2 regions of the Amphritea sp. GJ51-11 genome follow, and region 2 is predicted to be linked to the other one. Evidence: predicted binding sites of a transcription regulator. Region 2 holds the regulator's gene; the other holds the start of a gene.
The links. The regulator FliA, encoded in region 2, starts transcription of late flagellar genes. The targets are predictions, from matches to a motif close to CTAAAGTTNNNNNNNNNNCNGCCGATA.
Positions count from the first base shown of each region.

Region 1: AC0L4K_RS03020 (flagellar protein MotY) is a predicted target of FliA. The motif match lies at 3,574-3,600, and genes of this name have one in related genera.

Region 1 covers NZ_CM147881.1:674,822-690,684, reverse strand. Annotated here, with positions in the region: gene AC0L4K_RS03030 (tetratricopeptide repeat protein) at 1-1,182, opposite strand, end outside; gene AC0L4K_RS03025 (argininosuccinate synthase) at 1,305-2,531, opposite strand; gene AC0L4K_RS03020 (flagellar protein MotY) at 2,678-3,526, opposite strand; gene rnt (ribonuclease T) at 3,759-4,379, shown strand; gene AC0L4K_RS03010 (peroxiredoxin) at 4,487-5,089, opposite strand; gene grxD (Grx4 family monothiol glutaredoxin) at 5,296-5,631, opposite strand; gene AC0L4K_RS03000 (aspartate aminotransferase family protein) at 5,960-7,144, shown strand; gene argF (ornithine carbamoyltransferase) at 7,187-8,101, shown strand; gene AC0L4K_RS02990 (LysR family transcriptional regulator) at 8,251-9,165, shown strand; gene AC0L4K_RS02985 (DUF6942 family protein) at 9,165-9,683, shown strand; gene AC0L4K_RS02980 (carboxymuconolactone decarboxylase family protein) at 9,680-10,060, opposite strand; gene AC0L4K_RS02975 (class II 3-deoxy-7-phosphoheptulonate synthase) at 10,451-11,803, shown strand; gene AC0L4K_RS02970 (DUF3549 family protein) at 12,039-13,109, shown strand; gene AC0L4K_RS02965 (VOC family protein) at 13,223-13,612, opposite strand; gene AC0L4K_RS02960 (replication protein P) at 13,845-14,648, opposite strand; gene AC0L4K_RS02955 (DnaT-like ssDNA-binding domain-containing protein) at 14,566-15,474, opposite strand; gene AC0L4K_RS02950 (CBS domain-containing protein) at 15,618-15,863, opposite strand, start outside.
Region 2 covers NZ_CM147881.1:3,539,467-3,553,447, reverse strand. Annotated here, with positions in the region: gene flhB (flagellar biosynthesis protein FlhB) at 1-726, shown strand, start outside; gene flhA (flagellar biosynthesis protein FlhA) at 918-3,032, shown strand; gene AC0L4K_RS15970 (hypothetical protein) at 3,056-3,538, shown strand; gene flhF (flagellar biosynthesis protein FlhF) at 3,513-4,565, shown strand; gene AC0L4K_RS15960 (MinD/ParA family protein) at 4,592-5,407, shown strand; gene AC0L4K_RS15955 (RNA polymerase sigma factor FliA) at 5,437-6,147, shown strand; gene cheY (chemotaxis response regulator CheY) at 6,206-6,580, shown strand; gene AC0L4K_RS15945 (protein phosphatase CheZ) at 6,590-7,405, shown strand; partial or broken gene AC0L4K_RS15940 (chemotaxis protein CheA) at 7,418-9,558, shown strand; gene AC0L4K_RS15935 (protein-glutamate methylesterase/protein-glutamine glutaminase) at 9,598-10,695, shown strand; gene AC0L4K_RS15930 (flagellar motor protein) at 10,692-11,441, shown strand; gene AC0L4K_RS15925 (flagellar motor protein MotB) at 11,443-12,414, shown strand; gene AC0L4K_RS15920 (ParA family protein) at 12,414-13,187, shown strand; gene AC0L4K_RS15915 (chemotaxis protein CheW) at 13,184-13,981, shown strand, end outside.

The DNA.
Region 1 (15,863 bases), 1.8 Mb from region 2:
AAGAAACACTTCAATCCACTCAGCTTGCTCCGTTAGATCGAGTTCACAAAACAGATCGAAGGCATTCCGTGCAGCCCGATCGGCTCGCTCTGAGGCACCAGCCCGTCCATACACCTGCGCCACCATAAGGCGCGATTTAAACTGCACAATAGCGGCATCAGGAAACGCCTGGATAACATCTTCTAGGGTTCGAATAGCGTTTTCTTCGATCTCTCGATCAAAATTATCCCGCGCTAATAAGGCCGCCACTAAACTGAAATAATAATCCTCAGATTGAAAGCAGCTCTGCCGAGCATGCTTTATCGCTTGAGTGTAGGCGTCCACCGCCACATTCCATTCCTGATTCTGCGCCGCCAAGCCACCTAAGGAGCCCAGTAACTCTGGCACCGTTGGCTGTAACATAACCGCCTTTCGCAATAGACTGATCGCCTCTCCTCGCTCACCCAGCGAACGGTAAGTCCGCGCCAACCAGGTATAAGCCTCTACACAGAAGTGTGATTCATCGATCACTTGCTGTAATACCTGACGAGCATTCAGATAGTCGCCCTGCTGACACAGCGCAGCGCCAAGGCCAACCCGCGCCCAAGGCTGATCCCGCTGCGATACAATCGATGAGAACAACTGCCCAGCTTTACTAAACAGTCTCTCCTGCAGCAGGATAATGCCGCGAAAGCGACTCACATAAAGACGCAATGCCGGATAACTTTTAATCAACTGAGCGCACATTTTTAACGCTTCCGGCAAACGCCCCTGATCAAGCAATTCATCCAACGGCCGAATAACCTGCTTTACCCGCATGATTTTTTCCAGCCGAAAACGCACCTTGGGCTCGGAATAGGGCTTGGAGATATAGGTATCAGGGGAGCTATCGAGTGAACCGAACAATAATTTAGAACGATCAGGATCAACCACGAGGGAAAAAATAGTCGAGAACTGGCGCACCCGCTCAGCAGTCGCTTCTTGAATTAACTGCAGTCCATTCTTATGCTCTTTGCCTAAATCAAAGACAACAAAACACAGGTCGTATGGCGTCTCGCGTAACAACACTAACGCCATATTGACCGATGAGGCCACCTGAATATCAGACACACCCATGTTGGCCAAAATCATTTTGAGTTCGGCAAGGTCTTCAAGACGGTTATCAACAATCAGTACTTTTTTATCCGAGTAACTGATTTCCATAGGCTTTACATCAGAATAGAATTTATCAAAGTATCATATAAATCAGGCAACTATCAAAGTATGACAGCCATAAAAAAGCCCCGATATGGGTACATATCAGGGCTTTGTTAACTTAATCGCGTTTAGTCGTTCAGCAGATCGCGACCTTTACTAGCGGCAATGCGCATCCGCAATGCATTCAGCTTGATAAAGCCAGCCGCATCTTTCTGATCGTAAGAACCCGCATCATCTTCAAACGTAGCGATACTCTCGTCGAAAAGGCTATTCTCAGAACGACGACCCACAACGATAACATTACCCTTATAAAGCTTCAGGCGTACATCACCATTCACGTTACGCTGAGAGAAGTCAATCATCTGCTGCATCATCTTACGTTCTTCAGACCACCAGAAACCATTGTAGATAGTCTTAGCATAACGAGGCATCAACTCATCTTTCAGGTGCGTGACTTCACGATCTAAGGTGATGGATTCAATCGCCCGGTGTGCACGCAACATAATGGTGCCCCCCGGAGTCTCATAACAACCGCGAGACTTCATACCAACAAAGCGGTTCTCAACGATATCCAAACGACCAATGCCGTTTTCGCCACCCACCTTGTTCAGGTATTCCAGTACAGTTGCTGGGCTCATCTCTTTGCCGTCGATCGCAACAATATCACCCTTATCATAAGTCAGCTCAAGATAAGTCGCCTCATCCGGTGCTTCCTCAGGAGAGACAGACCAACGCCACATATCCGCTTCAGCTTCAGCCCATGGGTCTTCCAGAATGTCACCCTCATAAGAGATGTGCAGTAGGTTAGCATCCATAGAATAAGGTGATTTCTTCTTATTAGTGGAGAAATCAACAGGGATATTATGTTCTTTACAGTAGTTCATCAGGGTTTCGCGGGACGTCAGATCCCACTCACGCCATGGCGCGATAACCTGAACACCAGGTTTCAGTGCATAAGCACCTAGCTCGAAACGTACCTGATCGTTACCTTTACCGGTCGCACCATGAGAGATGGCGTCGGCACCAGTTTCATTGGCGATCTCGATCAATCGCTTAGCGATCAACGGACGGGCGATGGAGGTACCCAGCAGGTATTCACCTTCGTAGATAGTGTTGGCACGGAACATCGGGAAAACAAAATCGCGCACAAACTCTTCACGCAGATCTTCGATATAGATCTCTTTCACACCCAGCGCTTCGGCTTTGGCACGAGCAGGCTCGACTTCTTCCCCCTGACCTAGGTCAGCGGTAAAGGTAACGACTTCACAGTTATAAGTATCTTGTAACCAACGAACGATTACAGAAGTATCAAGGCCGCCGGAATAGGCCAGCACAACCTTTTTGATATCGGACATAATAGAGAGGCTCCAACGCAAATCAGCCCGCCAAGAGCATCGTTGTCTTTAACGGGTACCTAAAAAAGGAAAGGGCGCAATTGTACCACGATTACGACAGAGTAACAGGGGCAGAAAATCATCTGCCTTCACGCCGCAGGTAATCATTAATTACGGTCTAAACGGATGGTCACGCGACGGCTACGATCCCGAGTTAGACGATCATTCTTCTGTGCTACCGGGTAACGCTCACCATGATAACGGGTCGTAATGCGATCAGGACTAACCCCCTTTTTCTCAAGATAGGTGGTCACCGCTTCGGCCCGTTTTTTTGAGAGATCTCGGTTTGCCAATCGCCGCCCCTGAGCATCAGAATGCCCATCAACAAAGACGGCTTTCACCGAATCATCATTATTCACATAGATCGCAATCAGATCGAGACGCGCTTTGGTTGAATCAGACAACTGCCACTGTGCCGAGGGGAATAGCACGGCAGTACGGGCTATCTGTCGATAATTAACCGGCAGTAGACCCGAAATACAATCAGTATAGGCTTCATAGGCAGGCGGGAAATTAGCCGCCGACAAACCAATACGTACTGACTCACCGGTATCCGCCCAGTTTTGGGCTAAAAAAGTTGGCATCCGGCCACGAAATAAACTACCTAGCATCTGCTGCGAATAGCCGGTCGGCACCGATATCGTGCCATTGCTCGCAAATGTCACCTCACCAATTTCACGGGGGGCAATCCCCGGCTGCCAAGGCGAAGCACCCTCAATAATCTGCACCTGCCCTTTCAGACCATGGCCCTGTAGCGGCTTAAGGGTAAAACGCACGGTTTCGCCCGCTTCTTGATTAAACTCACCATCACCAAACAGTGGGATTTTTTGCGATAAACGGCAGCTAAACTTAGATGCTTCGAGCTCCCATTTAGACTGTTCAATAGACGCAGAATAGCCCACCGCAAACCCCGGCAGAGAAAACATCAACAGAAGAGACAAAACAGCTACGCGCATAAACAACCGGAACCCAGAAAAATTAACAAGTTAGCTTGCCCCTTTTGTATCGGCAATAACTAAAAGAGCTTTAGAGTCTATCACTCCAACCCAGTTCCAACGAAGCACTACAGAGTTATTTGTGAAAACCAGAGCAAGTCTTTACACTAAGCCTAGCGAATTACCAATATAGGCTGTTGAAATCAGCCACTAAGGATATGCATTGAACAGAAGCGCTCAGTACCAGCACCCAATGTCGAATCGTTTCCGCGGCTACCTGCCTGTTGTTATCGATGTGGAAACTGCCGGATTTAATTCACAAACCGATGCTTTATTAGAGATTGCAGCCGTCACCCTCACGATGGATGATGATGGCAATATCATGATCGACCAGAGCTACGAATATAATGTTGAGCCATTTGAAGGTGCCAACTTAGAACAGTCTGCACTGGACTTTACTGGTATAGACCCGTTCAACCCGTTACGTGGCGCCATCGCCGAAGCCGAAGCGATGGAGAAAATTTTCAAGCCGATTCGCAAATCGGTCAAATCCCATAACTGCAAACGAGCTATTCTGGTCGGCCACAACGCCTCTTTCGATCACGGCTTTGTCACCGCCGCCGCCGAACGCTGTGATATCAAACGCAACCCGTTCCACCCGTTTTCAACCTTTGACACCGCGACCCTTGCGGGCCTGGCATTTGGTCACACCGTACTCGCTAAATCCTGTGAGCTGGCGGATATCGATTTTGATGGTAAGCAAGCTCACTCTGCGCTGTACGACACAATGAAAACAGCCGAGTTATTCTGCACAATCGTCAATCGCTGGAAAGACCTTGGCGGCTGGCAGATGGCCGAATCCCGCTTCGAATAACTACTGTATAAAACGGTTTTACCTGTCTTATACCAACAAATAAAACCGCCTCATCAAAAAACGCGCCCGAAGGCGCGTTTTTTTATTTTAGTACTGAGTGCTAACGATTATAGAGCGTCAGCATTTTCGCTCAGATATGCAGCAACACCTGCTGGTGATGCATCCATACCTTTGTCGCCTTCAGTCCAGCCTGCTGGGCAAACTTCACCGTTTTTCTGGTGGAATGCCAAAGCATCAACCATACGCAGCATCTCATCAACGTTACGACCCAGTGGCAGATCGTTAACAACCTGGTGACGTACCAGACCATCTTCGTCGATCAGGAAAGAACCACGGAAAGCCATGCCGCCTTCAGATTCAACATCGTAAGACTGACAGATGCTGTGAGTCATATCAGCAACCAGTGTGTACTTAACAGGACCGATACCACCCTGATCAACAGGGGTGTTACGCCATGCGTTATGAGAGAAGTGAGAATCGATAGAAACACCAATTACTTCAACATTACGCTTAGTAAACTCTTCGATGCGGTGATCAAAAGCCAGCAGCTCAGACGGGCAAACAAATGTGAAATCCAGTGGGTAAAAGAAAACTACCGCTTTCTTACCTTTAATGGCTTCAGACAGCGTGAATGCATCAACAATGTCACCGTTACCCAGTACCGCTGCAGCGGTGAAATCCGGAGCTTGCTTACCTACTAATACGCCCATTTTATATCTCCATTGTTAAATAATGTGCAAAACAATTATGCAAACTAAAGGTTTACATAACGTGAAAATTTTAAGTAGAACAGCTTAGTGCCTGTCGCATAAGAACACTAATAAAAGACAACTATGCTAACGATAAACTGTATCTATCAAACCCTCGTAAAATCAGGAACGGCATCAACGACGCCGCTCTCCATCATCAAACGGGCTTAACTTGCTGCTGCATCATCTTCAGAAGCAACAGAATCGATCAACTCTTTCAGCTCACCATTAGCCGCCATTTCAGCAATGATGTCACAACCGCCGATCAGCTCACCTTTAATCCACAGTTGTGGAAAGGTTGGCCAGTTGGCATATTTAGGCAGCTCGGCACGGATTTCAGGACTTTCCAGAATATTTACAAATGCAAAACGAGCACCACAAGACATGATCGCTTCAGACGCGCGGGAGGAAAATCCACACTGTGGAAAACGTGGAGTACCCTTCATGTATAAAAGGATATCGTTGGATTCAAGTTGCTCTTTAATCGTATCTACAACGCTCATAAACTTACCTATGCTTTAACTGGTCGCCAGATGTCTGGCATTAATCAATATTGGATGAAGAAATCCTAGCATAAACCCGATCAATTTACTCAGGTATAGCGCAAAAATAATCAACACAGTGCTCGCCGATATCATAAACGCTGATTAGAAAAACTGCATGCAAAACTATATGGGGTCGACTACATTCAATCTCAAGTAACAGCAACTTCAGCCGCCTATCTTGCTTATTCTAAGGCAAGTAAATAGAATGGCTGGTTTTTCCGTTCGGCGGCCCGATACAAGCGAACATAGGTTTGCATTGTATAGAGGGACTAATAGAGGGACTTAAATGTCTACACAGCCCGTTATGAATACTTACACGCGCCTTTCCGTTGCATTTGATCACGGACAGGGCTGCTGGCTGTTTGATACAGATGGCAATAAATATCTGGACGCCCTCAGCGGTATTGCTGTCTGCGGCCTTGGCCATGCCCACCCAGCGGTAACAACCGCCATTTGTGAGCAGGCCAGCCAGCTGATTCATACATCCAACCTGTACACCATCACTCATCAGGAACGTCTTGCTGAACGGTTGACCCAAATTTCCGGAATGGACAACGTCTTTTTCGGCAACTCTGGTGCCGAAGCGAATGAAGCAGCGATTAAGATTGCCCGCAAATACGGTCACTCGAAAGGCATCGACACGCCAACAACGATCGTCTTTGAAGGTTCATTCCACGGCCGTACCATGGCCACTCTCAGTGCCACCGGCAATCGCTCTGCTCAAGCGGGCTTCGAACCCCTAGTGAGTGGTTTTGTACGTGCTCCATATAACGATGTTGAAGCAGTTAAAAACATTATCACCAACAATAGCAATGTGGTTGCCATTCTGGTTGAACCGATTCAAGGCGAAGGCGGCATCATCATTCCGGCCGATGATTACCTCAAACAGCTACGTGATATCTGCGACGCTAACGATCTATTACTAATGCTGGATGAAGTACAAACCGGTAATGGTCGCTCCGGGACCTACTTTGCTTACCAGCAAAAAGGCATCCTGCCTGATGTTGTCACCACCGCTAAAGGACTAGGCAATGGCGTTCCTATTGGCGCCTGTCTGGCTCGCGGTAAAGCAGCGGAAGTCTTTGTTCCGGGTAACCATGGCTCAACCTATGGTGGTAACCCACTCTGCTGCGCAGCCGCACTGGCCGTTGTAAACACGATTACCAGCGAAAAACTGGATCAACGCGCCGCTGAACTAGGCGACAAAATCGCCGCTGGCTTTCGTGAGCAACTCGGTGATGCTTCCTATGTCAAAGAAATCCGCCATCAAGGCTTACTATTAGCGATTGAGTTGACCGAAGCCGGTACGGAACTTGCCGTACTCTGTAAAGTAAAAGGGGTGCTGCTCAACGTAACCGGTGGTGGTAAAGTCGTACGCATGCTGCCACCACTCATCATGAGCGACACCGAAGCGGAACTACTGGTTAACACCGTATCCCGTATTATCAAAGTCTATATGGCTGACGAATAACTGACATTGAGCAAAAGCCTGCTTGGGCGGGCTTTCTAAATTATGACGACAAGACACTTTCTCACCCTATTGGATCTGACGCCCGAAGAACTGAATAAGCTGATTCGTCGCGCCACTGAACTAAAACAGATTCGTAACAACGGCGAAATTTACGAGCCGCTGTCCAACCAAGTGATGGCGATGATTTTTGAAAAATCATCCACCCGCACCCGGGTTTCATTTGAAGCAGGGATGGCTCAGTTAGGAGGCCACGCCCTATTCCTTTCATCACGAGATACCCAACTGGGTCGCGGTGAACCGATTGAGGACAGCGCACGCGTCATCTCCAGTATGTGTGATGTGGTGATGATTCGTACTTTTGAGCACGAAATTGTGACCAATTTTGCCGCCAACTCTCGCGTGCCTGTGATCAATGCACTGACCGATGATTACCATCCATGTCAGTTGCTAGCCGATATGCAGACATTCCTTGAACACCGAGGCGAAATTAAAGGCAAGACCGTCAGTTGGATCGGCGATGGCAACAATATGTGTCATTCATATATCAATGCCGCCCGCCAGTTCGACTTTAAACTGCAGATCGCCTGCCCTGAAGGGTTTGATCCAAATCCTGAACTGGTTGCCGCTAACAGCGACCGGGTAAGTATCTTCCGCACCCCAGAAGAAGCCGTTAATGGTAGCCATCTGGTGGTGACTGACGTTTGGGCTTCAATGGGTCAAGAAGAAGAACAGAAACAACGGGAACGCGAATTCAAAGGCTTTCAGGTCACCACTGAGCTGATGGACCTGGCCGAACCCGATGCCATTTTCATGCACTGCCTCCCCGCCCACCGGGGTGAAGAGGTTAGCGGTGAGATGATGGATGATCCACGTTCCGTGGTCTTTGACGAAGCAGAAAACCGTCTGCATGCGCAGAAAGCGCTGCTGGAATTTTTGCTGATTAAGCCAGCCAAATAACCATCAAAGCCGGTCATACCGGCCGCTTCATCAAGCCTCTAGTATTACTAGGCTCGCCTTTGGGCGAGCCTTATCGTATTCAAAGATCCCGCATGAGTGGAATTCATACTATACTCTGACTCACACCATAAACTCTGAGGCCTGCCAGCATGATCGAACTTCGACACCTGAAAACCCTTTCTGCACTGAGGGATGCGGGCAGTCTGGTTGAAGCTGCCGAACGTATCCATCTGACACAGTCCGCACTTTCACATCAGATTAAAGACCTTGAAGACCGTTTAGATTGCTCGCTGTTTATTCGCAAAACTAAACCGATCTGTTTTACCAGCGCCGGCCAGCGTATCCTCACTCTAGCAGAAGAAGTACTGCCGATGATTCGCAACGCCGAACGGGATATCGCCCGCTTAGCTGGCGGTGAAGCCGGGCGGCTTAATATCTGCATTGAATGCCACAGCTGCTTTGATTGGCTGATGCCCACCATCGATCATTTCCGCCAAAACTGGCCCGAAGTTGAAATGGACCTAACCACAGGCTTTAGCTTTCAGCCGTTACCGGCACTGGCGCGGGGGGATATTGATCTAGTAATCACCGCCGCCCCAGAAGAACGCAATGGTATCGCCTATATCCCACTGTTCACTTATGAATCGGTGCTGGCGATGAGCAAACAACACCAACTGGTGGCCCGCAAAGTTATTCAACCGCAGGATTTAGAACAGCAAACGCTCATCACCTACCCGGTCGAACAACACCGTTTGGATGTGTTTAAACATTTCCTCGACCCCGCTGGCGTCGACCCCTTAGAGGTGCGCACCTCAGAGCTCACCGTGATGATTATGCAACTGGTGGCCAGTGGTCGAGGTGTCTCTGCACTGCCTAACTGGGCCATTCATCAGTACATTGAACAGGAATACATCACCTCTCGCCCGCTCGGCGAAAAAGGGGTCTGGTGTACTCTCTATGCGGCGATTCGCGATGATCAGAAAGATGCCGACTTTATGGTCGACTTTCTAAACACCGCCAAAGAGATCACCTTCCGTAACCTAAGCGGTATTAAGTCAGCCTGATGAGTGCCGCCTTCGACCCCCTTACCAAGTCAGACAAGATACTGTCCAGCGCTCCTCTCACGGGCCAAGCGCTCGGCAACACAGATAGTGCAACCACCCTTCTCTATCTGCCAACACCACCGTTAATCGACCCACAACAGCCGCTCGATTACGATCGGCTATGCTCCTTAAACGGCAACCATTGGCGGAAAATCCTAATCATTCTGGCCAAGCTGCAATCATCCGATACACACTGGCGCGAATACCGAGATCAACAGCTATTACAACAACACGAAGCGATCTGCTTCTCTGAGCAGCTACTCGAACACAGCCAAAACCCGCAGCGCCTACATATTGTCGCCGGCAAAGCCAACTGGCAGCGGCTTGGGTTTGATCCACAACAGTTTATCGCTCTCGACGACAACAGCCGGCTATTCCAGCGGGACAATATTATTCTTACCCCCTACCCTGATTACCGGCAGTTTCCGAATCAACTCATTGATCAACTAAAACCACTCATAAAAGCATTTAGCCGCTAGCTGTTCTGCCACTCATCCAATACCTCTTGCGCTGCTCGAAAAGCTTCCTGTGCCGCCGGTGCGCCACAATAGACTATTGAATGAAGCAACACCTCCTGAATCTCTTCAGGCGTACAGCCATTATTGAGTGCACCTCGCACATGTCCCTTCATTTCAGCGGGCGCTTTCAAGGCCGCTAACATCGCAATGGTCACCAGACTCCGGGTCGAACGAGGCAAGCCTTGCCGCTGCCAAGTAGACCCCCAAGCATGCTCGTTAATCCACTCCTGCAACGGCTCAGTCAAGGGGGTGGTATTGGCCTGCGCCCGGGCAACAAAAGTTTCCCCCATCACTTCGGTGCGCACTTTCAAGCCATTCTGCTTATCCTGTTCAGACATAATTTCTCACTTATTTTAGTGTTGTAGCGCATTTAGCCGATTAAATTCACCGGCGACAGGCCGTAAAAATAACCCGCGGCCCCATCAATATCAATTCTGCCAATCTACCTTTACCCCCGCCTAGACACCTCCATAACCGCACCACAACTGCTCACCAAGGGCCATTTGAGCTCAGCTTGTCAGCAAAATGACAGCGATAGACAACACAAAACAGAGAAGAGTATTAAGTACGCTGCGGCTGATGCCCGGTTTTTCTGCCTAACAGCGGTATCGACAGGCTAAAAGCCTGTAATTTATCCGTTCAGCCCTTACCTGAAAAGGCGAACAGCGCTAAACTAAGGCCCTATAAAAGCCCCTTAAATAGTCTCCTTTCAACTCGGTATTTTTTTGATGGATAACTGGTCTCCAGAAAGCTGGAAAAGCAAACCCATTCTGCAACAGCCTGAATATCAGGACAGTGATGCGGTCAAACAGGTAGAAGCAGAACTGGCACAGATGCCACCGCTGGTATTCGCCGGTGAAGTACGTTCACTGCATCAACAACTGGGCGACGTTGCCGAAGGTAAAGCCTTTCTCCTGCAGGGTGGCGACTGTGCTGAGAGCTTTGCTGAATTCAGTGCGACCAACATCCGTAATACCTTTCAGGTGCTACTACAGATGGCGGTGGTAATGACCTTCGCCGGTAGCTGCCCTGTCGTCAAAGTAGCCCGAATTGCCGGACAATATGCTAAGCCTCGCTCTGCTGGCACCGAAACCGTTGGCGGGATTGAACTGCCAAGCTACCGCGGCGATATTATCAATGATATTGCCTTTGATGCCGCTGCACGACAACCCGACCCACAGCGACTCATCCGTGCCTATCATCAGTCGACTTCGACCCTTAACCTGATGCGCGCCTTCGCTCAGGGTGGCTTTGCCGACCTGCACAAAGTGCATCAATGGAACCTCGGCTTTGTACAAAAAAGCCCGCTGCGAGAAAAATATCAACATCTGTCCAATCAGATCGACGATACTCTGGCATTTATGCAGGCCTGCGGCATCAGCAGCAATAATGTTCCACAGCTGAAAGAAACCTCCGTTTATACCTCTCATGAGGCGCTGTTGCTCAATTATGAACAGGCACTCACCCGCCAAGACAGCCTGACTAACCGTTGGTATGACTGTTCGGCCCATATGCTCTGGATCGGCGACCGTACCCGGCAACTCGACGGCGCACATATTGAGTTTCTGCGCGGCGTAGAAAACCCGATCGGTGTTAAGGTCGGCCCAAGCATGAAACCCGATGAACTGATCCAGTTGATTGACGCCCTCAACCCGAACAACTTGCCGGGCCGATTGACCCTGATTAGCCGCATGGGTGCCGACAACATCACCGAGATGCTGCCGCCACTGGCACGTAAAGTTAAAGAAGAAGGCCGCAATGTAGTTTGGAGTTCTGACCCCATGCATGGCAATACCGTTAAAGCCAGCAGCGGTTACAAGACTCGCAGCGTGAGTAGCATTCTGAAAGAAGTGAAAGGTTTCTTCGAAGTACACCGCGCCGAAGGCACCTATGCCGGCGGAGTTCACTTTGAAATGACCGGTCAAAATGTTACCGAGTGTGTTGGCGGTGCTTACCAGATCACTGAAGAGGGCTTGGCCGATCGCTACCACACCCACTGCGATCCACGCTTGAATGCCGATCAAGCACTAGAACTCGCCTTCTTGATTGCTGATACCCTGAAGCAAGCACGCAAGCGTTAATCCGCTTTGCCTATTACGGCGCAATGGCCCCCCATTGCGCCGACGCCTTCCTCCGTTAAACTCTTTGTTTGCACTAATAAGCCTCCTACGCCAAAACAGTTCTGTGAACGACTGCTTTTATAAGCCCAATAGCTAACGATTGATAATCCCTATTGATAACAACCGTCGCTGTATCTGTCCTGTCCACGCTGTTAAAATAGCCGGCGTTTTCACCTTATCAGGCACAGGCAGCAGAATGGCACACTTTGAAACACTGACCGACTTTATCCGGCAAACTGAAGCACAGTTCCGCATTCTCGATATGGGCCGTTGCATTAGCAAACTATCCCCCGATAGCTTTCGCAAAGTTGAGATGGGACAGATTCCCTACCCCAGCCCTTTTCTGCATCAAGCCTGGGTCGCCATATTGATGTGGAACCCTAAACACGCCGAGGAAAATGTTGTTTGGTTTCTCAAACTACCTTTAGACGAGCAGGGCTTCTTAGTGCAAGCAGCACGGGATGACTTTCTTCATCGCTTGCTACAGAACCTCAGCAATAGCATGGGCAAGGGGCCATTAGACCAACCCACCGATGCCACTGAATATCGTGATGCACTAAAAGATAACCCTTTTAGCTTCACCCCAGACCAAGAGAAAATGGCGGCCTTTCATGCCACCGCTAAACAGATAACACGACAGCCAGCATCATCCTTTTATACCGCGGCTAAGCAATATTTTCATGGCCAAGCCGATCTGAACAGCTGGGACACCCTTGGCTATCAAGGTATTGCCGACTATGTTATCCGTCACCAAGAGGATAACAATGAACAGAAATTAGCCGAAATATTCTCACAACTGCCCGACGTTCCTCTGGAAGCGGCCTGTACCTTTATCGAGCATATCCAGCCTGGTGAGGCATTAAGCACCGCTATCCGTCAACGTCTAGCAGACAACGTCGCTGAAGCGAAAGCCTCAGCCAATCAAATTGGGGCGTTGATACGGGCTATTTCACAGACCCCCGAGTGCGAACAAAAAGTAGCCGTACTCAGCCAGGTATTGACCAGTCATTACGGCCGTGAAGCCGAAGTAATCGCGGCATTGGCGAGTCGCTGCTGGGCCAGCCTGCAATATCCACAGCTGCTGCAACTGTTTTTAGCAACCCTCGCCGAGAATAACGCCGGACAAGCCTGTTTTAATCGCGTCATGGCAGATCTGATGTTTATACCGACGCTGCGAGCGCTCTCACTGCAGCAGTTCCGTTCACCGGAACGCAGCGATGCCCTGAGCCGAGCAATTGGCGGGATGTTTGGCGACGGTTTTCTCTAACAGCCGAACTAAGGCGTTGTGTTAAAAAAACTCCGTCAAAAACCAGGCATAAAAAAACCGGCATCAATGGGGAGCACATCGCTCGCCCTTTGATACCGGCTATCACTATGCGGTTATTTACCTTCAGACATAAAATGAGCAGCGCAGATCTTATTACCGGAGGGATCACGCAAGTAGGCTAGATACAATTTCCGAGTACCGCTCACACGAACACCGGGAGGCTCTTCACAGGTCTCACCACCGGCGGCTACTCCTGCAGCATGCCAAGCATCGATCACTGCTGGTGAACTAGCAGCGAAGCCCGTCGTCGTGCCATTACCATGAAAGGCAGGTTCACCATTGATCGGTTTAGTCAGTGCAAAAATACCCGTATCACTGAAATAAAAATAACGTCCGTGGGGATCTAACACACCCGCTTCATACCCTAGTTCACCCAGAACCGCATCATAAAAAGTTTTAGACTTTTCAATATCATTGGCACCCAGCATTACATGGCTAAACATAACTAAAACCTTTTTTATTAGAGGAAGAGTAGAATGTGCTTCATTCCATTGAGTTTGTCTAGCTTGAAATCATCTGGATAAAGCAGCATAGCCCAAACAGTTAACCCCAAGCCCAATTATCTCAGTACGGCTAATAAATAAAATAGATGGATAAGACAAACGAGCACAGTGGATAACAAAAGCCCTCTGAGTAGAGGGCTAAAAATTGATCTATAAAAAACGCTAAAAGCGACTACGACTGATAGTCATCCGGTAGCTTGACCGTCAGCCCCCAGCTTTCCGCCCGTTGCTGACTAGCCTCACGGAAGCGTTCACGCACATCCGTTCCGGCAGGCTTAGTAAGGTAGAACAACAAGGTGCTGGCTTTTTCAGGGCTGAGATTTTGCTCTTCACCCCAGCGCTGAATAAAGGCCACCAAGGTGTTATCGCTTTTATCTTCCAGCGCCACCGGCACCTCAACACTCAGGTCTTCACCGGCACGTACCCGACGGCAGATCACCTGATAGTTATAACGGAAATCAGGATAGACTCGATCTTCTGTTTCGCAGCGTAAGCGGAACCAACCGGTGGCTTTACCCGCATGATAGAGCGCTATATGGGTCCAGTCATGCTGGGTAGGATGATCCGCATAACGGCAGACCTCTTCGTAGGCTATTTTCGCTGGCGGCAAACCAAAATCACCGCTCTGCTCGTTCAGAATAGTAATAAATTCTGAAATAGTCGGCATCCACGCCAATGTCTCTTTGCAGCGATTGATCGCCGACACCAGTTCCGCCTCGCTGTAACCTTGCATGCTCAGCGCCCACTCACGCTTGGCGATGCGGATCTCATCCTGAGTCTCAAAACAACTTTTAAACTTATGCCCGTAAATCGCCATAAAGCGAGCAAACAGCATATTGATTAGGGTTTTAGTGTCGTTATTGATTACCGTTGATTCAGCTGCCGCACCGGGCTCACCAATCGGTGTCCTTGATGTCCATGATGGCTGCGGTAACCCGCTTGCGCTTTTCCCGATTATCTGGGCGGGTGTTTTCATGGTTTACACCTTTATTTGCTTCGTCTGCCCGCTGTTTGCGTGCATCTCGTGTCTGTTTATTAATCCATTCCCGCTTAACCCAAGCAAGGAATTTCTGATCCCAATTAGATTCTTTACGGTCTTTATCCAGCCAATAGAGAATAAACTCATCTAGCAACTGCTCAGCAAAAGGCTCGGGGATACTGTGGCGCGGCAACATATCAAGCAGCGTCCGCGACGGTTTCCAGCCCAAAAACATGGCGTGTAGTTTTTGGTTTTTCTCTTCAATCTCATTTAATCGACTAGCAAAATCATTTTCTGGCGTGGTCTGACGGCTCGGGGTTACCTGGCGGCTTTTCGACCAACCAATGCTGCCACCAAAGGTTGGCGCTGGGCCGAGTCGGCGCGGCTGAGCCTGCTGTACTCGACGACTAATCTCATTACGCTCAGGCGGCTGCTCAACCACCGGAAGCTCCTGCACAATCACCGCCTCGGGGGCCTCAGACGGTGCGGAAAAATGGCCTGTCGCCATCGGCTCAGTCGGCTGGTCACTATCGGTCACCAACGCCAACTTAATCGCCCGTCCATGGCCAAAGGAGGCTTGCACATAACCTTGCGACACCAAGCTACTGGTGACCATCGCCAGCTTTTCTTCATCCCAAAAAGCCGCCAATGACAGCCATTCAGAACGGCTTAATACCGCCGATGGCACACCCTCTTTATCAGGTAAGCCATGCAGTTGAATATAATCGTGATAAATCGCTAAAAGGATCGCTTCATCAGAGCCTGCCGTACGTGCCAGCGAGGGGTAAAACAGTACGGGTTTTTCCGGAAAGCGGAAACTCATAATGATTCCAATAATCTAACGCAGAGAGACACCACAGAGCGATCTATTCGGCAGCGATGCGAAAGCCCACTGCCGTCAACGTTGCTCAGTCTCTCACCTAACAGCGATAGACATCTAAAACAACGGCTCTGATACCAACCGGATCAGCCATCTTGAGCGAATTGCTCAACGGCACGTAAGACATCACGGCGACTGATCTGGCCGATCAGTTTACCATTTTTTAGCACCGGCAAGCGACGTCTTTTGTTGGTAATAAACTCTTCTGCCACCGAAATAATATCGGCATCATGAGCGATGGTGAACACTTCGGGCGACATATAATCGCCAACCCGGCCACCCATCTCTTCTTCATGGTAGGTCAGTGTCAGAATCGCTTTCAAACAATCAGC
Region 2 (13,981 bases):
TTTTCACTTAAGGCCTTGTTGGAGCTGTTTAAAGCGCTGGCTAAATTTTTAGTGGTCGGTTCGCTCTCGTTTCTGGTGTTGATGGCTTCTAAGGACGCGCTTTTTTCGCTTGGGTCACAAGATATCTTTCCCGCCATGTCCCATGCGACTGAGATTGTGATCTGGGCGTTTCTGGTCATGAGCTGCACCATGATTCTGATTTCTCTTATCGATGTGCCCTTTCAAATCTATGATTACACGCAAAAACTCAAAATGACCTTTCAAGAGGTTAAAGATGAGATGAAAAACAGTGAGGGTAAGCCTGAAGTTAAAGGACGTATCCGACAGCTACAGCGTGAAATCTCCCAACGTAAGATGATGTCTGCAGTGCCTGAGGCGGATGTGGTCATTACCAACCCGACTCATTATGCGGTGGCCTTGAAGTATGATCAGGGCGGTGGCGGTGCGCCGTTTTTAGTGGCTAAAGGCGGGGATTTTGTTGCCCTTAAAATCAGAGAAATTGCGGATAAACACGATATCCCCGTACTTTCTGCACCACCTTTAGCGCGGGCCATCTATCACTCTACTGAAGTCGATGAAGAGATACCTTCTGGTCTATTTAAAGCAGTGGCTGAAGTGCTGGCCTATGTATTTCAGTTGCAACGCCATAAGCGTCAACAGGGTCCAGCACCGAAAGCGGTTTCTGAGGATCTGGATATTCCAGATGAGCTGCGTCAGGACGATTAATCATTCTGCTAGGTCAAATTCCGGCAAATATATGGCTGGATTCTTGCATTCCTATCCCTAAGGCCATGAAAGCGTCAAAATATTGATGTTTTTAGCCTTCTATTAATGTTATTTTTCAATCTTCAAATAATTAATTATTTTGTGATGTTTTTTTGACGCTTTGTCAGCGGAAAGATCTCATTTGGGGCGTAATGGACAGAGCAGCGATTTACAACAATGTTCGTGGAGCGAGTAAAGGGAATTTAGGTATCCCTTTTCTACTCATGCTCGTACTCGGCATGGTTACGCTGCCGATGCCGCCCTTCCTGCTGGATACCCTGTTTACCTTTAATATTGCTCTTTCTATCGTGGTGTTGTTGGTGTGTGTGTATGCCATGCGGCCGCTGGATTTTGCTGTTTTTCCTACCATTCTTCTCATTACCACCTTAATGCGCTTGGCCCTCAACGTCGCCTCGACACGAGTCGTTCTGTTGTATGGGCATGAAGGGGGTGATGCGGCGGGTAAGGTGATTGAGGCCTTCGGCGAAGTGGTGATTGGCGGCAACTATGTTGTGGGTCTGGTGGTCTTCATGATTTTAGTCATCATTAACTTTGTGGTGGTCACCAAAGGTGCAGGGCGTATATCCGAAGTAAGCGCTCGCTTTACCTTGGATGCTATGCCCGGTAAACAGATGGCGATTGATGCCGATTTGAATGCGGGATTGATCAGTCAGGAGGATGCCAAGCTGCGTCGGCAAGAGGTGACTCAGGAAGCTGACTTTTATGGTTCGATGGATGGTGCCAGTAAGTTCGTTCGTGGTGATGCGGTAGCGGGTATTTTGATTCTGGTGATCAATATCCTTGGCGGGCTGGGTATAGGCATGTTGCAACATGACCTGTCTTTTGAGCTGGCGGCCCGTTATTACTCCCTGCTGACCATTGGTGATGGGCTGGTGGCGCAGATCCCTTCGTTGCTATTATCAACCGCCGCAGCAATTATGGTGACCCGGGTTAATTCTTCCCAGGATATGGGGCAGCAGATTATTGGTCAGCTATTTGGCTCGCCAAAGGCACTGGCCGTTGCAGCTGTTATTCTGTTTATTATGGGCTCTATCCCGGGTATGCCCCATGTGGCGTTTTTGTCGTTGGCAATTGCTGCTGGGATTGGCGCCTACTTTATTCAACAGCGCAACTTGGCAGCCAAGGCTGAATTGGTTGAAGAGGGCGCGGCTAAAACCAAGCAGACGGAACCTGAGCCGGATGTGAAAGAGCTAGACTGGGATGATGTGATGCCGGTCGATATGATCGGCCTCGAGGTGGGCTATCGCTTGATACCGATGGTTGATAAATTGCAGGGCGGGCAGTTGTTGAACCGGATTAAAGGGGTGCGTAAAAAGCTTTCTCAAGATTTAGGCTTTCTCGTACCGTCAGTGCATATTCGCGATAATCTCGATTTAATGCCTGGAGCCTACCGAATCACCCTAATGGGTGTGTCTGTGGGGGAATCGGAGGTCTATCCTGATCGAGAGTTGGCAATTAACCCCGGTCAGGTGTTTGGTACTCTCAAAGGGATCGATGTAAAAGACCCTGCCTTTGGTTTGGATGCGGTGTGGATTGAGCAGAGCCAAAAGGAGCAAGCGCAGACCCTCGGTTATACGGTGGTTGATGCCGGCACAGTGGTGGCAACCCATCTTAATCAGATTCTGCAGGCGCACTCCCATGAACTGATGGGACATGATGAAGTACAAAAATTATTGGATCTATTGGGGAAAACGTCCCCAAAACTGGTAGAAGAGTTAGTACCTGGCAAGCTTTCTGTGAGTACACTGTTAAAAGTGCTACAGAATTTGCTGATGGAGCAGGTGCCGGTCAAGGATTTCAGAACCATTACCGAATCGCTGGCTGAAGCGGTTGCCCGGACGCAGGATCCGCAAAGTCTCACGGCGGCGGTACGGATATCTTTATCGCGTATGATTGTGCAGAATATTGTTGGTAATGACGATGAGCTGCCGGTGATTACCCTCGATCCTCAATTAGAGCAGTTGTTGTTAGGTTCTGTGCAACGGGGTGAGGGTGGAGAAGGCTTAGTGATTGAACCAACCATGGCTGAACGGCTGCAAACCTCCTTGGCGGAGGTTGCACAGCAGCAAGAGATTGCAGGGCGGGCTTCCATTTTATTGGTGGCGGCTCCAATCCGGCCGTTGTTGGCTAAGTTTGTACGTTATGGTGAGCACCAAATTAGTGTGCTTTCCTATCAGGAAATCCCCGAAAATAAACGGGTTACGATTATTGCTACGGTGGGTGGCCAGAATCAGGCCGGTGCTTGATTGGGTAATGAATAGAGACGGTTATGAAAGTTAAACGCTTTTTTGCTCCGGATATGAGGCAGGCCATGCAACGGGTCAGGGACGAGATCGGCCCGGACGCGGTGATTGTCTCTAATCATCGGGTGGCGGGTGGCGTTGAAGTTGTGGCGGCCCATGAGCATGAGTATGAAGCTGCGCAGCAAGAATTTAAGCGTAAACGATCAGCAGAGCACGCCCGTAAAGAAGCCCCTAAGCCCGCCAAATTGCAGAGTAACCTCGCCGAGGAGCTGCGCAAGGCGCAGGCGCGGATAGCCACGGCTCAGGAAGGTGCACCGGAACCTAGACAAAAAAATCGGCAGCTGGATGACGATGATGATGAGCTAACTGAGATTCTCGATACGCTAAAGCGCCGTCAACAAGGGCGCCAGTATCAATCGCCGAATGTTCAGGAAACCAAGGCGCGGGTGGCTGCACCGAGGCTTGATCCTACTCGGCGGCGCCATGAATTTGCACCAGAACCCCCCTGATCGAGATAATGAGCAAGATGCGATTGCCGCTTTGCAGCAGGAAATCGAATCCCTTAAAAGCATTCTTAATCGTCCCCAGACGGTAGAAAAGGCTGAACCTCCGCGTCCACCCTCTCCGCCTCAGCCAGCACGAGCAAAAGCTCAGCCCGCTAAAGCTGCGGGGCGTCCGCGTCATGAGTTGGCTGATTCTGCCATTGTAAAAGTTGAGCGTCGCTTAGAGCGGATCGGATTAGGCCCGCAGATTAGTCGCCAGTTATCGTCTAAGGTGGTTGATACCGATGAGTTGGATGATGCTTGGCGCTCCACTCTGACTCGTTTTAGTGACAATATCCCAGTGATGGGGGAAGATTTCGTCGAACGTGGTGGGATGATTGCATTTGTTGGCCCTACAGGGGTGGGTAAAACCACCACAATTGGCAAACTTGCAGCCCGTTATGTGTTAAAACATGGTAGTTCCAGTGTCGCGCTGGTGACGACGGACTCCTATCGTATCGCTGCGCATGAGCAATTGCTTACCTTTGGTCGCATTCTGGATGTGCCGGTGAGGGTCGTGGATGAAAACAATTCGTTGGATGAAGTACTGGTTTCCTTGCGAGGCAAACGTCTAGTATTAATAGACACGGCGGGTATGAACGCCCATGAACCGCATACCCAGGCACAGCTGAATATGCTGGAAGATGTCTCTGTGCGGCTGAAAAAGTTATTAGTACTGTCCTGCTCGAGTCAGCGGCATGTGATCGAAAGTGCCTATGCCACCTATGCTCCCTTGGGGTTGAGTGGTTGTGTGCTAAGTAAGCTGGATGAGTCCGGTAATCTAGGGGAAGCCCTCGATCTGGTGATCGAAAACGGTTTGTCTGTGAGTTATGTCACAGACGGGCAGCGGGTGCCGGATGATATTGACGTGGCGCATAAAAAGGATTTGGTCAGCCGGGCGGTGATCACGGCGCAGAAAGCGACCCGTAGTCGTCGCGTATTTCATGAGCATCAGCAGGATAGGTTGGCCAGAGATGAGCATTGGGAGAGCTGATTTGTTAACAGATACAGGAAACCGCCATGAGTAGTTCGCGACCGGTTAAGGTGATTGCCGTTACCGGTGGTAAAGGTGGCGTAGGCAAAACCAATGTCTCGGTTAATATGAGTCTCGCATTAGGTGAGATGGGACATCGAGTGGTATTGATGGATGCCGACCTAGGACTTGCCAATGTAGATGTTTTGCTGGGGGTTAAAGCGCAGCGTAATATTTCTGATGTGTTGTCGGGTGAATGTGGTTTAAAAGAACTACTGATCGATGTCGGTACGAATGTGCGTATTGTGCCGGCGGCTTCGGGCACACAAGCGATGACGTCATTAAGCGTCCATGAGCATTCGGAGTTGATTCACGCATTTAGTGAGATCGCCGATGATCTCGATATTCTTGTAATTGATACGGCTGCCGGTATCTCAGAGGCGGTGGTGAGTTTTGTGAAAGCGGCGCAGGATGTTGTAGTGGTCGTTTGTGATGAGCCGACGTCTATTACCGATGCCTATGCCCTGATGAAATTACTCAACCGGGATTACAAGATGACCCGCTTTCGGGTGCTGGCCAATATGGTCCGCACTGAGCAGGAAGGCCGTAATATGTATAACAAGTTATTGACGGTAACTGACCGCTTTCTCGATGTGACGCTTCAATACCTGGGTTCAATACCTTATGATGAAGCGGTAAGGAAGGGAGTGAAGCAGCAACGTGCTGTTTTAAAAGCGTTTCCGCAGAGTAAAGCGGCGCTGGCTTATAAACAGTTGGCAACTAAAGTGGACGCTTGGCCGATGCCTTCCAGCCCGCGGGGGCACCTTGAATTTTTTGTTGAGCGTTTGATTGCCGGCGCCTGAATAAATTATCAGAGTAACGTATGGTCTCTATGTATAATCAGCTTCAGTTTCAGTCAAGTCAGGAGATTATTGAGCAGCATACGACGCTGGTTAAACGTATTGCTCATCATCTATTGGCGCGTCTGCCGAGTAATGTCGTACTGGAAGATCTGATTCAGGCGGGTATGGTCGGTCTGCTGGAAGCCGCGAAGAAATATGATGCGAGTAAAGGGGCCAGTTTTGAAACCTATGCGGGTATCCGTATTCGTGGCTCGATTATTGATGAGGTCCGTCGAGGGGATTGGACGCCCCGTTCAGTGCACCGTAATGGTCGCCGGGTTTCGGAAGCTATTCAGACGATTGAATCGCGTACCGGTCGAGATGCCCAAGATGGGGAGGTTGCTGCTGAACTTGATATCAGTGTCAGTGAATATCATGCATTATTGAAAGACTCCGCTGAAAGTCGTCTGTTTAGTTTTGATAAATTGACGGGGCCGCAGGATGAGGGGCCGGGGGAAACCATTGCGAGTAATTCGCCAAACCCCTCTGACGAGTTTGAAGAAAAAGATTTTATGAAGGCGATCGCCCGTGAAATACAGGGGTTGCCGGAACGTGAGAAGCTGGTGTTGTCACTGTATTACGATGAAGAGCTTAACCTTAAAGAGATAGGTAAAGTGCTTGGTGTCAGTGAGTCACGGGTAAGCCAAATACACAGTCAAGCGGCATTACGGTTACGTGGTCGTTTAAAAGAGTGGCGGTGAGTCTGAAGAATAACTTGCCGTTTAAAACGAGTTAGGAGGGATTGTCTTGAATAAAGACATGAAAATTCTGGTAGTAGATGATTTCTCAACGATGCGACGGATTATAAAAAATCTGCTGCGGGATTTAGGGTTTACCAATATTGTCGAAGCGGATGATGGTTCAACCGCACTGCCTGTGCTTAAAGCCGGTGGGATTGATTTTTTGGTGACTGATTGGAATATGCCGAAAATGTCCGGCATTGATCTGTTAAAAACGGTTCGAGCCGACCCTTCGTTAAGTCATATACCGATCTTGATGGTCACGGCTGAAGCCAAACGAGAACAAATCATTATGGCCGCACAGGCGGGTGTTAACGGCTATATTATTAAGCCCTTCACCGCTGCGGTACTGAAAGAGAAAATTGACAAAATCTTTGAGCGCCTGCAGGGCTAGGAGGCGTTTATGTCTGATTTTGAAAAACATTACGACCAGCATCTTTTTGAAGTAGAGCTACAGACACGTGCTGAACGGCTTGTTGAACTGCTCAGTCAAGGGCAGTTACCGCAAGCGATGGATCAGGTACAGCAGCTCAATGAGATGCGTCATCAAGCACTCTACCATGAGGTGGGAACTCTCACCCGGGCCGTGCACAATGCGATTGTTGGCTTTACCGACGACGTTAGTTCTACCGAGTTATTGCAAGATTCGAAACAACGTATCGCTTCAATTTCAGACGCCAGTGAACGTCTCTCCTATGTGATAGAGTTGACTGAAGCTAATGCCCATAAAACCATTGATCAGGTGGACGAAGCATTGCAGCATGTTGCTACGATTGAGCAGGATTTCTTACAACGCCAAGAGCTGATTGAAGACCTTGCGGCGCTTAAGAGTGATCACCCACAACTCGAAGCACTCTATGAGAAAGCCTGTCGCTATGCCGGTGACCACAAAGTTGTTTTAGGCCAGCTAAAAGAACGGTTAACGGGTATTTTACTCGCACAGGAATACCAAGATATTACCGGTCAGTTAATTAAGCGGGTTATTCAGCTGGTGGCTGATATCGAAGAAAAACTAGTTGGATTAATGGCAGTGGCCTCCCGGGTGAATAGCCTCGGTGCGTTGCCGATTGCGGATTGTGCGACACCAGTAGTCGAACCATCGGTTGCTGAGAGTTCAGAGATTAAAGCCGAAGGGCCTCAGATGAAGGGGCGAAATCAAGGGGCGGTTGCATCCAATCAGGATGATGTTGATGACCTCCTGTCTAGCCTCGGTTTTTGAAGGGTAAAGCGAATGTCCTTGAATGTTGATCAGGAAATATTGGAAGACTTTTTAGTTGAAGCTGGAGAAATTCTAGAACAGCTATCTGAGCAGTTGGTCGATCTTGAGCAACATCCTGAAGATCGTGAATTACTTAACGCTATTTTTCGCGGTTTTCATACCGTAAAGGGCGGGGCCGGCTTTCTTCAACTCGATCCGATGGTTGATTGCTGCCACAGCGCTGAAAATCTCTTTGATCAGTTGCGTAACAATGCTTTAAAAGTTTCTTCAGCGTTAATGGATCTAGTGCTTCAAGCATTGGATAGTATTAACGCTATGTTTGAGACAGTAAAGCAGGGTAGCTATCCTGATCCGGTTGATCCTCAGCTGTTAGCCGGCTTAGATGCGATCGCTTCCGGCAAGTCCCTTGGAGCACCGATGCCGTCGTCAGCGCCAGTCGCACCGGCGAAAGCCGATGATGTCTCTGTTGCGGCAGAGTTTGATTCCCTCGTGGCGGGGTTGGCGACGGATGTTCCTGGTGCGAATAGTGCAGGGGCCTCTGATCTTATTACTGAAGATGAGTTCGACGACCTACTCGATCAATTGCACGGCGCTCATGGTGCACCGGGTATGTCGGCCCCCGTCTCAGATCTTATTACCGAAGATGAATTTGATAACCTGCTAGATACTCTGCATGGCCCGGGTGGTGCACCCGGCGTTAAGCCTGTTGATACCCGTGCCGATGATGAGTTTGATCAGCTACTGGGTGCGACTGAGCCGGCTTCGCCTGTCATGCCAACCTCAGCGGTAAGTGATGATCTAATTGACGATGATGAATTCGAACATTTATTAGATGATCTGCAGTCTAAGGGTGAAGGCGCCTTTGCGGCGATAACGCCTAAACCGACTGGCGCTGCTCCGATGACGCCCGCGACCTCCTTTTCTCCCCCAGTGTTGAGAGCGCGCCTGCCTCGGCAGCCGCAGCTAAAGCCCATCCCCACAAACCGGTCGCTGAAAGCAATGTTCGGGTGGATACCCGTCTGCTAGATCAGATTATGAATATGGTGGGTGAGTTGGTACTGGTTCGTAACCGCTTGGTTAGGTTGGGTGCTGAGGTCGACGACGGTGATATGTCAAAAGCATTAGCGTCATTAGACATGGTGACCGCTGATCTGCAGATGTCGGTGATGAAAACCCGCATGCAGCCGGTTAAAAAGGTTTTTGGTCGTTTTCCTCGCTTAGTTCGCGACCTATCTCGGCAGTTGCACAAAGAGGTCAACCTTGAACTGCGCGGCGAAGATACCGATCTGGATAAAAACCTAGTCGAAGCATTGGCAGATCCTCTGATTCACTTAGTCCGAAACGCAATCGATCATGGTATTGAAGAGCCTGCCGTTCGAGAATTTAATGATAAGCCTCGTGAAGGTCATGTGCTGTTATCGGCTGAACAAGAAGGCGACCACATTCTGCTGGTGATTGAGGATGATGGCGCGGGTATGGATCCCAATGTACTGCGTAATCTAGCCGTTAAACGCGGTATGCTTGATCATGAAGCAGCCGCTCGACTGAGTGATCATGAGTGTTACAATCTGATTTTTGCAGCGGGCTTCTCAACCAAAGAACAGATCTCGGATGTTTCGGGTCGCGGTGTTGGGATGGATGTGGTGAAAACCAAAATCTCCCAGCTCAACGGTAAGTTAGATGTCGATTCTACCCTTGGCATGGGGTCGCGTATTGAAATACAGGTGCCGTTGACTCTCGCTATTATGCCCACCTTGATGGTGCTGCTTGAAAGTCAGGCGTTTGCACTACCGCTGGTCAATGTAAATGAGATTTTCAATCTTGATCTAACACAAATTAATATGGTTGACGGGCAGCAGGTTATTATCGTTCGCGATAAAGCGATGCCACTGTTTCATTTGAAACGCTGGTTGATGAAAGGCTTCGAGAAAGACCCGTTGCCTGAAAATGGCCATGTGGTAATCACTAACGTTGGTACCATGCAGGTCGCATTTGTGGTTGATCAACTAGTGGGTCAAGAAGAGGTTGTAATTAAGCCCCTTGGCTCTGTTTTACACGGCACCCCAGGATTATCGGGCGCTACGATTACGGGTGATGGTCGGATTGCTTTGATTGTTGATATTCCTAGCCTCTTGAAGGCATACGCCAGTTGAGCATTATGTTCGCGCGGCAGACTTATACTGGATAACCGTATGGCAGTTCGAGTTTTAGTTGTTGATGATTCATTCTTCTTTCGCAACCGTATAAAGCAAATACTGTCTAGTAACCCTGGCATCGTCGTGGTGGATACGGCTAAAGACGGTGAAGAGGCGGTGGCTAAAGTGAAGTCGCTGCATCCGGATGTGGTCACTATGGATGTGGAGATGCCGAAGATGGATGGCATCACCGCGTTAAAACAGATTATGTCTGAAAACCCATGCCAAGTGATTATGTTGTCGTCGCTGACACGTCGTAGTGCTTCGGTCACCCTTGAAGCGCTAGCCCAGGGGGCTGCTGACTATATGGAAAAAGACGCCCGGGCCTGGGTTGCAGGGCCGGGTTCCACCGAGTCTGGTCATATAGAAACCATACTGACCGAAAAAATTCTGGCGTTAGGTCGGCGCACGCCTCGCCCAGTATCGTCTGTTACGATTAGGGCGAATAGAACCTCGGTGAGTGCCGCTTCAAATGTTATCAGTACCCCGTGGAAGGAAAAAAGCGATAAGGAGGTCTCTGTTCCAGACTGTGACATTGTTACGATTGGTTCCTCTACCGGCGGCCCTGCAGCCTTACAATTTATTCTGACGCAAATACCGGCTGATTTTCCTGTGCCAATACTGCTGACTCAACATATGCCTAAAGCATTCACCTCTGTTTTCGCCAAGCGTCTCGATGATTTAAGTCTTATCAAGATTAAAGAGGCTGAAAATGGTGACAAGTTAAAGCCGGGGCATGCTTATCTTGCGCCGGGTGGTCAGCAAATGATTTTAGATCCGGCCAATCCCAACAAGTTGATTATTCGCGCAAGCGATGAGCGCATGACCTATAAACCGAGTGTTGATCTGACCTTCGCTTCGGTGGCCAAAGGCTATGGTCGGCGGGTGTTGGCGCTGGTCATGACCGGTATGGGGGCTGATGGTTGTGATGGTGCACGGGTGTTGAAAAAAGCTGGTGCCACGGTTTGGGCACAAGATAAAGAAAGCTGTACTATTTTTGGTATGCCAAAAGCCGTTATTCAAGCGGATCTGGCTGATGCGGTGCTGAATCTGGAAACTATCCGGCAACTGTTTAATCATTGGGGACACAAATGAACCTAGTGAGTCTGAGTGGCATACTGCTGGCGGTTATTGCCATTTTTGGTGGCAACTATCTCGAAGGTGGTGGTTTTGATGAGCTGTTTGATCTTCCTGCCCTGTTGATTGTGATTGGGGGGACCTTTGCAGCGGTGTTAATTCAATCATCCCCTGCGGAGCTTTCTCGAGCAGCTAAGTTATCTGTGAGTGTGTTTGGTAAAACCGATTTGGATTACCGTGACGGGATTAATAATATTGTCAGCTGGTGTGTAACTGCGCGTCGTAAGGGATTACTGGCGTTAGAGGATGAGATTGCCGGCCAAAGTGATAGCTTCGTGCGCAATGGTTTGCAGCTGTTGGTGGATGGCCGCACCGCGGATGTGATTCGTTCGACCCTTGAAACCGAGCTAGTGAGTCGTGAAAATCGTGACTTGCAGGCGGCTAAGGTGCTCGAGAGTATGGGCGGGTATGCCCCGACGATGGGTATTATCGGTGCGGTGCTTGGGTTGATACATGTGATGTCTAACTTACAAGATCCGGCTAACTTAGGGTCGGGTATAGCAACCGCATTTGTCGCAACAATTTATGGTGTGGCGCTTGCAAACCTGCTGTTTCTGCCGCTGTTTAATAAGATTCGAGCGGTGATATTGAAGCGTTTTTACTATCAAGAGATGATGCTGGAAGGGTTGCTATCCATTGCCGAGGGCCAGAACCCTAAAATCATTCAGCTACGTCTGCAAGGATATCTGGAACAGGGGCCTTAACGTGTCCAGGCGTCGAGTCGAAGAGCAAGATCTACACTCCCAGCGTTGGATTATCTCCTATGCTGACCTGTTAACCTTATTGTTAGCGCTTTTTGTGGTGATGTACGCTATCTCGTCGGTGAATGAAGAGAAGTATCGCCAGGTCGCTGACTCATTTGCCGGCGTGTTTGCTAAGCAACCCTCTAATAATCCGGTCGATAGACAATCCACAGTTGATCCCACTGGCGTTGGTCAAACCTTAGGGGAGGCCAGTCAGCAAAGCACAATCGTGAAAATTGTGCCACCAAAGCCGGAAAATAGCGCTGCACTTCAGGCGATTGGTGAGCAGCTGCAGATGCAGTTTAAAAAACTGATTCGCACCGGACATGCGGCGGTGCAGAGTAATAATCTTTGGGTCGCCTTAGAGTTGGGCGCCAATCTCGTTTACCCTGAAGGTGGCTCATTACCAGCGATCACATCCGATCCGGTGTTTGAGCGGGTGGCGAAAATACTTAAACAGTATGATAACCCTATCCACGTTGAAGGCTATACTGATAATCAGTTTATCTCTTCTGATCAATACCCTTCGAACTGGGAATTATCCGCGGCAAGGGCTGCCGGTGTGGTGCGAATCCTCGAAATGAATGGTATTCCGCCGCAGCGCATGGCTGCGGTAGGTTTTGGTGAATATCAACCATTGGGTGATAACGGCACGGAAAACGGTCGCAGAGTGAATCGTAGAATCGTGATTGTGATTACTCGAGATCGGAAAACCCAACGGGTTGTCTCTGCTTTTGGCAGTGAGCAGGTGAGTGAAGACGCGGTGAGCACTATTTTGACGGAAAGCGGTTTGCCTGAATCAGCCATCAAAACGGTTGAAGATGATCAGGGGCGGATTAGTTTTAGTCGTCAAGAAGCGACTCAACCGCTGGATACAGAAACATTAACGTCGCCGGAGCGTTTTTCTCCGCAGGCACAGGAGTCACCGCAGTAATGCAGGTATGGGCGGTAGCCAATCAGAAAGGTGGCGTGGGTAAAACCACGACTGCTGTTACATTAGCCGGGTTGTTGGCTGATGCCGGGCAACGGGTGTTATTGGTCGATCTTGATCCTCACGGCTCGATGACCAGTTATTTTAAGTATGATCCGGATGAATTAGAAAACAGTGTTTATGACCTGTTTCAGCCGGGTGAGATCGACATGAAACGGCTTGAGCCGTTGTTAATGCCTACCTCGAATGAAGGCATCGACCTCATTCCAGCGACGACAGCGCTAGCTACGCTGGAGCGAAAATCTGTTGGTCAAGAAGGCATGGGGTTACAGGTTGCTAAAGCGCTGCGGTTGGTAAAAGACCGCTATGACTATGTCGTGATCGATAGTCCACCGGTGTTAGGTGTGCTTATGATCAATGCGTTAGCCGCGTGTGGCCATCTGTTGGTGCCGGTTCAAACGGAGTTTTTGGCCTTGAAAGGGCTAGAGCGAATGCTGCGTACTATCGCTATGATCAATCGAGCGAGAAAACGACAGCTAACCTATACCCTTATCCCCACGTTTTATGACCGTACTGTTCCAACGTCTGTCAGCTGTTTGCGAGAGTTACATCAGCGCTTTGTGGATAATATGGCTGCTTCCGTGGTGCCGGTAGATAGTAAGTTTATTACTGCCAGTGCTAAAGGGGTGACACCGTCGGAGCTGGATCTGACTATGCCGGGTGTGCAGGCTTATATCCGTATATTACGCGGTTTGGCGGAACGGAGTAGAGGATGAGTGACGGTCAGTTAAATCGACAGCAGCAGCTAGTAAAAGAGTATCTCGATACCTTACTTAAGGATGAAGGTAATCCTTATAGCGTTGAAGGTGAGCTTGAGCTGGCGCAAACGCCGGAGGTAGGCGTTAATGAGACATCTTTGGTGTCGGCGGAGCTGCCAAAAGCTGGTCCCGAGATGGAAGATGTCGATCTCGATGAGATGGAAATAATACTGGATATGTCTGGCGAGCAGCCCAATACTGTTCAGCCAGAGCCAGAGCCAGAGCCAGAGCCAGAGCCAGAGCCAGAGCCAGAGCCAGAGCCAGAGCCAGAGCCAGAGCCAGAGCCAGAGCCAGAGCCAGAGCCAGAGCCAGAGCCAGAGCCAGAGCCAGAGCCAGAGCCAGAGCCAGAGCCAGAGCCAGAGCCAGAGCCAGAGCCAGAGCCAGAGCCAGAGCCAGAGCCAGAGCCAGAGCCAGAGCCAGAGCCAGAGCCAGAGCCAGAGCCAGAGCCAGAGCCAGAGCCAGAGCCAGAGCCAGAGCCAGAGCCAGAGCCAGAGCCAGAGCCAGAGCCAGAGCCAGAGCCAGAGCCAGAGCCAGAGCCAGAAATCGTGGTGGAACCGTTACAATGCCTACTGGTGAAAATGTATGGCATTAAGCTCGCATTGCCCGTTAAATATTTACAAGGTGCACATGATATTAAAGCCATGAAATTGGGGCTGAATCATGATGATGAGTGGATTTTGGGTAGTTATGATGAGTCGGGTACTTTGGTGCGGGTGGTTGATACCGCCATGTGGATTGTGCCGGAACGATAT